Regions from separate parts of the Xanthomonas sp. NCPPB 3218 genome, predicted to be linked through region 2. Evidence: predicted binding sites of a transcription regulator. Region 2 holds the regulator's gene; the other holds the start of a gene.
What was found. Region 2 encodes FliA, which starts transcription of late flagellar genes. Its sites were predicted from a motif close to TAAAGTTTNNCNNNCNNNGGCCGATAA; they were not measured.
Positions count from the first base shown of each region.

Region 1 (4,411 bases), 320 kb from region 2:
CACACCACATACATGCTTTCCGGCGAGCTGAGCATCAGGCTGACCGCATTGCGCAGCGGCGACGGCCATTGCGTGGTCGGCCCCAGCGGTGTTACGGCCCAGTCGTAGGCGCGCACGGCCTGCGCCATGGCGCTGTCGCCATACGGAAACGGCGCGCTCACGTGGTGCCCAGGCGCGCTGCCGCCCGGCGGCAGTCGTCATGCGGACAATGCGCAACGCGGTGCGCGGCCGGCTTACCAATCACCCAAACAAGCATCTTTGACGAACCATTGAAGAAGAACCAGGATCAAACGCCGCGCAGCGCCGGCTGGCAGGAACGGAACGGGCCGAGATGCCGGCCGCACCTGCCAACGCCATCCGGCGTTGCCGGTGGCGCCCTGCAAGGCGTGCAGCGCCCGCCTACGTTACAACACTCAGGTGACGATGCCTGCCGACTGCGCGCCGGCCCCACCCTGGCGTGTTGCCGCGGCAGCCGGCATGGATGCCGCGCCGCGGCGCGCCGGCGATGCCCGGCGGTGCGCGTGCCCGGATAAAATCGCGAGATGGCCGAAAGGCGTGGCACGGTAGCGCAGATGCAGGATCGCGACGTACTCATTCACCCGCTGGCTGCGGTCGCACCGGGGTATCTGGCCAACCATGCTGCGCGGGTCTTCAACCGTCTGGTGGATGCGCAACTGCGCCCGCATGGGATGTCGCTGGCACTGATCGGGCCGATCATGCTGCTGTCCTGGAAAGGGCCGATGCTGCAGCGCGACCTGGTGATCGACTCGGCAGTGAAGCAGCCGGCAATGGTGGCCCTGCTGGACAAGCTGGAGGGCCTGCAGCTGATCGAGCGCGCCCCGGCGCCGCAGGACCGCCGCGCCGCAGTGGTCTCGCTCACGCCGCGCGGGCGCAAGATCGCCGAGATCGGCGGCAAGATACTGATCGATCTCAATGCCGATGCGCTGAAGGACTTCTCCCCCGAGGAGGCGCAGCAGACTGTCGCGTTCATGCAGCGCCTGATCGCCAACCTGGAGCAGCGCGACCAGGGCATGTAATATCACTTCTGATATTTCTTCTTTCGGGTGATCTGTCATGCCGCGTCGCATCCTCATCACCGGCGCAAGCGTCGCCGGCAACACCGTGGCCTGGGCGCTCGCCCGGCAGGGATTCGACGTCAGCGTCGTCGAGCAGGCCGCGCAGTTTCGCGATGGCGGCCAGAACATCGACGTGCGCGGGGTCGGCCGCGAGGTCCTGCAGCGCATGGGCCTGGAGCAGGCCGCACTCGATCATGGCACCGGCGAGGAAGGTACTGCCTGGGTCGACGACCACGGCCATGCGGTGGCGACCTTCAAGACCGACGACATCGATGGCGATGGCCCGACCGCAGAGCTGGAAATCCTGCGCGGCGACCTCGCCCGCCTGCTCTACGACGCCGCACGCCAGACGGCCGAGTACCGGTTCGGCGACCGCATCGCCAGCATCGACGACGACGGCGAGGCTGCCACCGTCCGCTTCCAGAGCGGACGCAGCGAGCGCTTCGATGCCGTCATCGTCGCCGAAGGCGTCGGCTCGGCCACACGCGAGCTGGTGTTTCCCGGCGAGAACGACCCGCGCTGGATGGATCTGACCATTGCCTACTTCACCATCGCACGCACCGCCGACGACGACCGCCTGTGGCGCTGGTATCACACCACCGGCGGGCGCAGCATCTCGTTGCGCCCGGACCAGCACGGCACCACGCGCGCGATGCTGTCGCTGCAGAAAGCCCCCGAGGGCGAGCAGGACTGGGACCTGGCGACCCAGAAGGCCTATCTGCGCGAACGCTTCGCCGACGCCGGCTGGCAGGCTGCGCGGGTGCTGGACGGCATGGACACCACCGACGATTTCTACTTCGATGCCTTGCGGCAGGTGCGCATGCCGCGCTGGCACGCCGGCGGCGTCGTGCTGACCGGCGACGCCGCCTGGTGCGCAACCCCGCTGGCCGGCATCGGCGCCACCCTGGCGGTCACCGGCGGCTACGTGCTGGCCAACGAGATCGCACGTGCCGCGACACTGGAACAGGCCCTCGCCGCCTACGCCGACGCCATGCGGCCGATGGTGGAACAGGGCCAGGGCGTGCCGAAGATCGGCCCGCGCCTGATGAATCCGCACAGCCGGCTCGGCATCCAGCTGCTGCACGGCGCACTGAAATTCGCCAGCCAGCCCAGCGTCCAGAACATTGCCGCCAAGCTGATGACGCCGTCGATGAAGGCGCCGGACCTGTCGCGCTATGACTGAGGCCGCCTGGATGGCGGCCGTGCTGCGGTGGCGGCACGATGCATGCTGATCGACGCCTGCCATCGGCCGCAGCACCGGCGCCGCGGCCGTCTCCACGCCTCGGTCACTTGCCGTGCCTGAATCCGCTTCTGCCCCGGCGCTGACCGGCACCAAAGCGCTGCGCTGCGGCCGCGACCGCTGGCTTGCGTTCTGATCGCCATGGCTGACGGCACTGCGAAGCCAACCGTGGATGAATCCTGCCACCGCCGGCGGTTTCATTTCCGCTGACGCAGGCCGCTAACGAACAGGTCGAGACATCCTTCGTGCAGCGGCAACGCTGCCGACCCCATCGGTGTCCCGGGCGCATCGCCTCCCAGCTGTTGCTGGGATTCTCCCCCGCTCTTCCGCTCGCCGGATCACCGATCAAACTCCCTATGTCCCTGCTTTCGAATCTGCGCATCGGTCAGCGCCTGGCCCTCGGCTTCCTCGCGATCATTGTCCTGATGGTGATCCTCACCGTCGTCGGCATCCAGCGCGTACGCAGCATCGACCAGCAGCTCACCGCCATCAACGAAGTGAACAGCGTCAAGCAACGCTATGCAATCAATTTCCGCGGCAGCGTGCACGACCGCGCGATCGCCCTGCGCGATGTCGTGCTGCTGGACGACCCGGCAGACCGGCGCACGGCAGAGCAATCGATCGACAAGCTCGCCGCGGACTACGCCCGCTCCGCCAAGCCACTGGACGACATGATCGCGGCCTCCACGGACGCGGAAGAAAAGGCCATCCTCCAGCGGATCAAGGCCATCGAGCAGCGCACCATGCCGTTGATCGCGCAGGTGCGCGCGTTCCGCGATGGCGCCGACAAGCCGCATGCCGAACAACGCCTGCTGCAGCAGGCGCGCCCCGCCTTCGTCGCCTGGCTGGCCAGCATCAACGCCTTCATCGACCTGCAGGAAGCCAAGAACCGCGCGGCCGCCAAGGACGCGGTGACCACCGCGCGCGGCTTTGCAATGCTGATGGTGGTCTCCACCGTCATCGCCTTGCTGCTGGGCGCCACCATTGCGTGGTTGCTGACCCGCAGCGTGGTGCTGCCCTTGCGCCAATCGCTGCGGTTGGCCGAGCGCATCAACGACGGCGACCTGCGCAGCCAGGACCTGCCCACCAGCAAGGACGAATCCGGCCAGTTGCTGCGCGCCATGCAACAGATGCAGCGCCGCCTGCAGGATGTGATCTCCGCCCAACGCAACATGGCGGCCCGCCACGATGCCGGCGAGATCAGCTACCGCACCGACGCCCAGCAGTTCCCCGGCGAATACGGGCACATGGTGCAGGACACCAACGCCCTGGTGCATGCGCACGTACAGACCCAGCTGCGCATGACCGAGGTCATGGGCAGCTACGCCATCGGCGACCTGGCTCCCGAAATCGAGCAATACCCCGGCGAAAAGGCCGCCATCACCGCCACCATGCAGCAGGTCAAACAGAACCTGCGCGCCATCAACGCGCAGATCCAGCAGCTCACCCAGGCTGCCTGCGCCGGCAACTTCGCGCTGCGCGGCCAGCCGGAAAAGTTCGAACACGACTTCCGCCTGATGGTCGAAAACCTCAACACCATGATGGCCACCTCCGACACCAACCTGGCCAGGTTTTCCGACCTGCTGCGGTGCATCGCCGATGGCGACCTGACCGTGCGCATGACCGGCAACTTCCACGGCGTGTTCGCCTCCATGCGCGACGATGCCAACAGCACCGTGCATCGCCTGACCGACATCGTCACGCATATCCAGACCACCTCCAACAGCATCGGCTTTGCCGCCGAAGACATCGCCAGCGGCAACCAGGAACTGTCCCGCCGCAGCGAACAGCAGGCCGCCAGCCTGGAAGAAACCGCCGCCTCGATGGAAGAGCTGACCTCCACCGTCAAGCAGAATGCCGAGCACGCCGGCCGTGCCAACCAGCTCGCGCTGGGCGCCGCCGCCATTGCCTCGGAGGGACGCGACGTGGTTGGCCAGGTCATCGAACAGATGTCCGGCATCGAAGCCTCGTCCAGGCGCATTGCCGACATCATCTCGGTCATCGACGGCATCGCCTTCCAGACCAACATCCTCGCGCTCAATGCCGCCGTCGAGGCCGCACGCGCCGGTGAACAAGGCCGCGGTTTTGCCGTGGT
Region 1 is NZ_CM161516.1:1,952,505-1,956,915, reverse strand. Features, by position in the region: gene AC1PLS_RS08700 (hybrid sensor histidine kinase/response regulator) at 1-128, opposite strand, end outside; gene AC1PLS_RS08695 (MarR family winged helix-turn-helix transcriptional regulator) at 573-1,037, shown strand; gene AC1PLS_RS08690 (FAD-dependent monooxygenase) at 1,075-2,259, shown strand; gene AC1PLS_RS08685 (methyl-accepting chemotaxis protein) at 2,673-4,411, shown strand, end outside.
Region 1: a site for FliA is predicted at 2,513-2,539, ahead of AC1PLS_RS08685 (methyl-accepting chemotaxis protein). Genes of this name have one in related genera too.

Region 2 (4,411 bases):
CCGGTGCATGCGGCACGGTTTCGCCCGAGCCCATCGCATCCAGCATGGCCTGCAAATAATCCAGCGACTGTTGCGCGGCATCGAAGTGATGCGCCTGCAACACCGCCTGGCCGGAGCGCGCCATGCCCAGGGTTTCCTCGGCGGCGTGGCAGAGCTCCACCATCGGCTTGATCGCCAGGAAGCCGGCGCCGCCCTTGAGCGTGTGGAAGCCGCGGAACACCGCGTTGAGCTGGTCGGCTTCGTCCGGTGCCTGTTCCAGCGACACCAGCTGTTCGCCGAGGCGATCCAGGATTTCCTGGGCCTCGACAATGAAATCGGCAGCAATATCGTCTGGAACAGCACTCATGGTTACAGCCCCAATCCGGACAGCAGGTCGTCGGCGTCGTCCTGCGACACCGCGTGACGGTCCAGGCCCTTGACTGCAGGACCGGCAAGACCGCCGTCGTCTTTCTTCGGCTCGGGATTCTTCGGCGGCAGGCCGAGTGCACCGAAGCCCTCGTGCACGCGCCGCACGATCCCGGCCACGCGACGGATGATCTGGCCGCTCAGGTCCTGGTAGCTCTGCGCCAGCGACAGCTCGGTCAGGTTATGGCGCATCTTGTCCATCAGCGCGCCCTGGTCCTGGTTCAGGCCACCGTCGCGCAGCTGATTGGCCAGCTCGCGGCATTCCTCGACCAGGTCCAGCGTGCGATGGCTGGCCTTCTCGGTCATTTCCACCACGTGGTCCAGGCGCGAGCAGGCATCGTCCAGTTCGCCGGCTTCCTCGGGCACGGTGGGCAGCTCGCCCAGCGCCTGCCCGAGTTCGCGCGCGAGCCGGCTCAGGCTCTGCATCATCGGGCGCGTGCGCAGCGCGGCGAGGTGGTCCACCTCGCGCCGCCAGGCGACCTGGTCACCGCTTTCCAGTGCATCGAGCGCGTGCTGCAGGCGTTCGATCAGGGCGGCACGTTCGGCATCGGCTTCCACGGTGGCGTTCATCAGGCGGTCGCCGCCAGACGTTCGAACACCTTGCCCAGCTTCTCTTCCAGCGTCTGTGCGGTGAACGGCTTGATGATGTAGCCGTTCACGCCGCACTGGGCCGCTTCGATGATCTGCTCGCGCTTGGCTTCGGCGGTCACCATCATCACCGGCAGGTGCTTGAGCTTGGCGTCGGCGCGGATGTTGCGCAGCAGGTCGATGCCGGTCATGCCGGGCATGTTCCAGTCGGTGACCACGAAATCGAACGGGCCGGCCCGCAACGCCGCCAATGCGCTGTTGCCGTCTTCGGCCTCTGCGGTATTGGTGAAGCCCAGATCGCCCAACAGATTCTTGACGATACGTCGCATCGTCGAGAAGTCGTCCACGATCAAAATCCGCATGTTCTTGTTCACATCAAGCTCCTAACACTAAAAAATGCGCGAAAAAATCATTCGTCAATTTCGACACCGGCATCGGCCAGTTCGAAGACCTTGAGGCGGCCGCGCAGACGCACCACCGCCTGGCCATGGATCTGGCAGACGCGCGATTCGCTGACACCGAGCACGGCGCCGATTTCTTTCAGGTTCAATTCCTGTTCGTAGTACAGCGACAGCACCAGCTGCTCGCGCTCGGGCAACTGGCCGATGGCCTTGCCCAGCTCGCGGCCGAATTCGCCACGCTCCATCATCTGCTGCGGATTGGGGCCGCCCTTGGCGGTGGTGTCCAGCTCGCCGTGATCCTCGATCCGCGACTCCAGGCTCAGCACCTGACCGCGGGCGGCATCTTCCATCAGACGCAGGTAGTCGGGCAGCGGCATCTCCATCGCGGCGGCCACTTCGGTGGCGGCGGCGGCGCGGCCGGTGTGCTGTTCGATCTTGCGCACGGCGGCGGCAGCGTCGCGTGCGCGGCGGTGCGCCGAGCGCGGCACCCAGTCGCCCCGCCGGATCTCGTCGATCATCGAGCCGCGGATGCGGATCGAGGCATAGGTTTCGAACGAGGCGCCCTGTTCGGAGTCGTAACTGCGCGAGGCTTCGATCAGGCCGATCATGCCGGCCTGGATCAGATCGTCCACTTCCACGCTCGCCGGCAGGCGCGCGGCCAGATGGTGGGCGATACGGCGCACCAGGTCGGCGTGCTGGGTGACGATGTCGTTGGCGTTGTTGCGCTGCACGGCGCGGTACTGCGCGCTGGCCGTGGTTGCGGTAGCGGTGCTCATGCGGCCACTCCCCGTTGGATGATGCGTTCGACGAAGAACTCGACATTGCCGCGCGGCACGGTGGGGGCCTGCCAGCGCGAGGTACGGCGAGCGATTTCTGCAATGGCCTGCGCCGACGGACTGGCGGGGTAGGCCTTGATGACCGGCTGCTGGCGCTGCACCGACAGGCGCAACCAGTCGTCCTGCGGCACGTGGCCGAGGTAGTTCAGCGACACGTCGCCGAGGAATTTTTCGCAGACCCGCGACAGCTTGTCGTACAGCAGGCGGCCCTCGTTGGGGTCGCGCACCATGTTGGCGATGATCTGCAGGCGGTCCACGCCGCGTTCGCGCGAGAGCACCTTGATCAGCGCGTAGGCGTCGGTGATCGAGGCCGGCTCGTCGCAGACCACCACCACGGTGTCCTGGGCGGCTTGGCAGAAGGTCAGCACGCTGTCGGTGATGCCGGCAGCGGTGTCGATGACCATCACGTCCAGGTCGCGTTCCAGCTCGGAGAACACGTTGACCAGGCCGATGTGCTGGGCCGGGGCCAGTTCGGCCATGTGGCGGCGGCCGGAGGCGGCCGGGACCACCAGCACGCCGCCGGGGCCTTCGATGATCACTTCATCCAGCGTGCAGCGGCCGGCGATCAGGTCGGCCAGGGTGTACTTGGGCGACAGGCCCAGCACCACGTCCAGGTTGGCCAGGCCCAGGTCGGCGTCCAGCAGCAGGGTGCGCTTGCCCATGTCGGCCAGCGCCACGGCCAGGTTGGCGGAGATGTTGGTTTTACCCACGCCGCCCTTGCCACCGGTCACGGCAATGGTGCGCACCGGGCCCAGGGGCTCGGGACGGGTCGCCGACAGGGGGAAGGCGTTGGTCAGCTTGGCGTATTCACGCGACTGCATGGTTGTGCTCCGGAGTACAGGGCTTATCGGCAGCGCGCCGCAAATCTTCAAGGCGAAGAACGAGACTGGCGGCATTGGCGCGGTGCAGGTCGTCGGGGACCCGCTGTCCGTCAGTCACCCAGGTGATGGGCATTTGGTGATCGACGACGACCGACAGCGCACTACCGAAGCGGCCGGTCTCGTCAAGTTTGGTCAGCACCACGCCCTGGGGCTTGGCGTGGGCGAAGCGGCGCACGACCTCGTCGAGGTCGGAAAAGTGCGCGTTGGCAGGCAGCACCAGCAGCGAGGTGACCTGGTGCGCGGCGCGCAGCCAGTTCAGCTGGGCGGCCAGGGCGCGGTCGCGCTGGCCCATGCCGGCGGTGTCGATCAGCACCAGCTTGTAGTCGCGCAGGCGCTCGAGCAGTTCCAGCAGGCTTTCGGCGCTGTCGGCCTCGTGCACGGCGATGCCGAGCTGACGGCCGTAGCTGTGCAGCTGCTCGCGGCCGCCGACGCGCTGGGTGTCGGTGGTGACCAGGGCCACGTCGCGCGGGGCGTGCTGGGCGGCGAAGCGCTGGGCGAGCTTGGCGATGGTGGTGGTCTTGCCGGCGCCGGTCGGGCCGACCAGGGCGATCACGCCGCCGCGTTCCAGCGGGTCGACCGGGGCCACCGGCAGGCGCTTGGACAGCAGGCCCAGCATCAGCCCGCGGCCGCGGTGCAATTCGGTATCGGCCGGGATCTGCAGTGCCACGTCGCGGATCAGGCCGGCGTCGAAGCCGTAGTCGTCCATCAGTTCCAGGGCCTGCGCGCGCACCGGCGAGCCACGCAGGCGCTCGTCGGTGAGGCGGTTCATTTCGCGCTCGATCATCTGCCGCATCAGCGCCAGCTCGCCACGCAACTGCTTGAGTTCTTCGTCGTTCTGCGGCGCCGGGGCGGCGGCGACCGGCACCGCGGCCAGCGCCGGCGGGGCGACCACCAGCGGCGGCAACGCGGCCGGCGGCAGGATCTGCGGCAGCGCGTCCAGGTCGAAGTCGGCGTCGTCGTCCAGCGCGTCTTCGTCCTGGTCGTAGCCGGCCTGCACGGGGGCAGCGGCGGCGGCCATGATCGGGGTCGGGGCCTGCACCGGGGCAGCCTGCACGGCGGCGCGCTGCACCGGCGCGGTGGTCAGGAAATCGGCGAACAGCTGTTCCGGCACGGCCGACAGCGCGTGTTCCTGGCGCGGCGCGGCGGTCACCGCAACGGCGTGGGCCAGGGCCTGGGCGGCGGGCGAGGGGATGGCGGCGCTACGCACCGGTGCGGGCACCTGCGGCTGGCGCGGCACGTTGACCGGCTGGCGCAGCGCCATCGCGGCGATCATGTCCTCGGCGGCACTGGCAACGCGCTG
Region 2 is NZ_CM161516.1:2,273,599-2,278,009, forward strand. Features, by position in the region: gene AC1PLS_RS09980 (chemotaxis protein CheA) at 1-346, opposite strand, end outside; gene AC1PLS_RS09985 (protein phosphatase CheZ) at 349-975, opposite strand; gene cheY (chemotaxis response regulator CheY) at 975-1,367, opposite strand; gene AC1PLS_RS09995 (RNA polymerase sigma factor FliA) at 1,403-2,170, opposite strand; gene AC1PLS_RS10000 (MinD/ParA family protein) at 2,167-3,051, opposite strand; gene flhF (flagellar biosynthesis GTPase FlhF) at 3,038-4,411, opposite strand, start outside.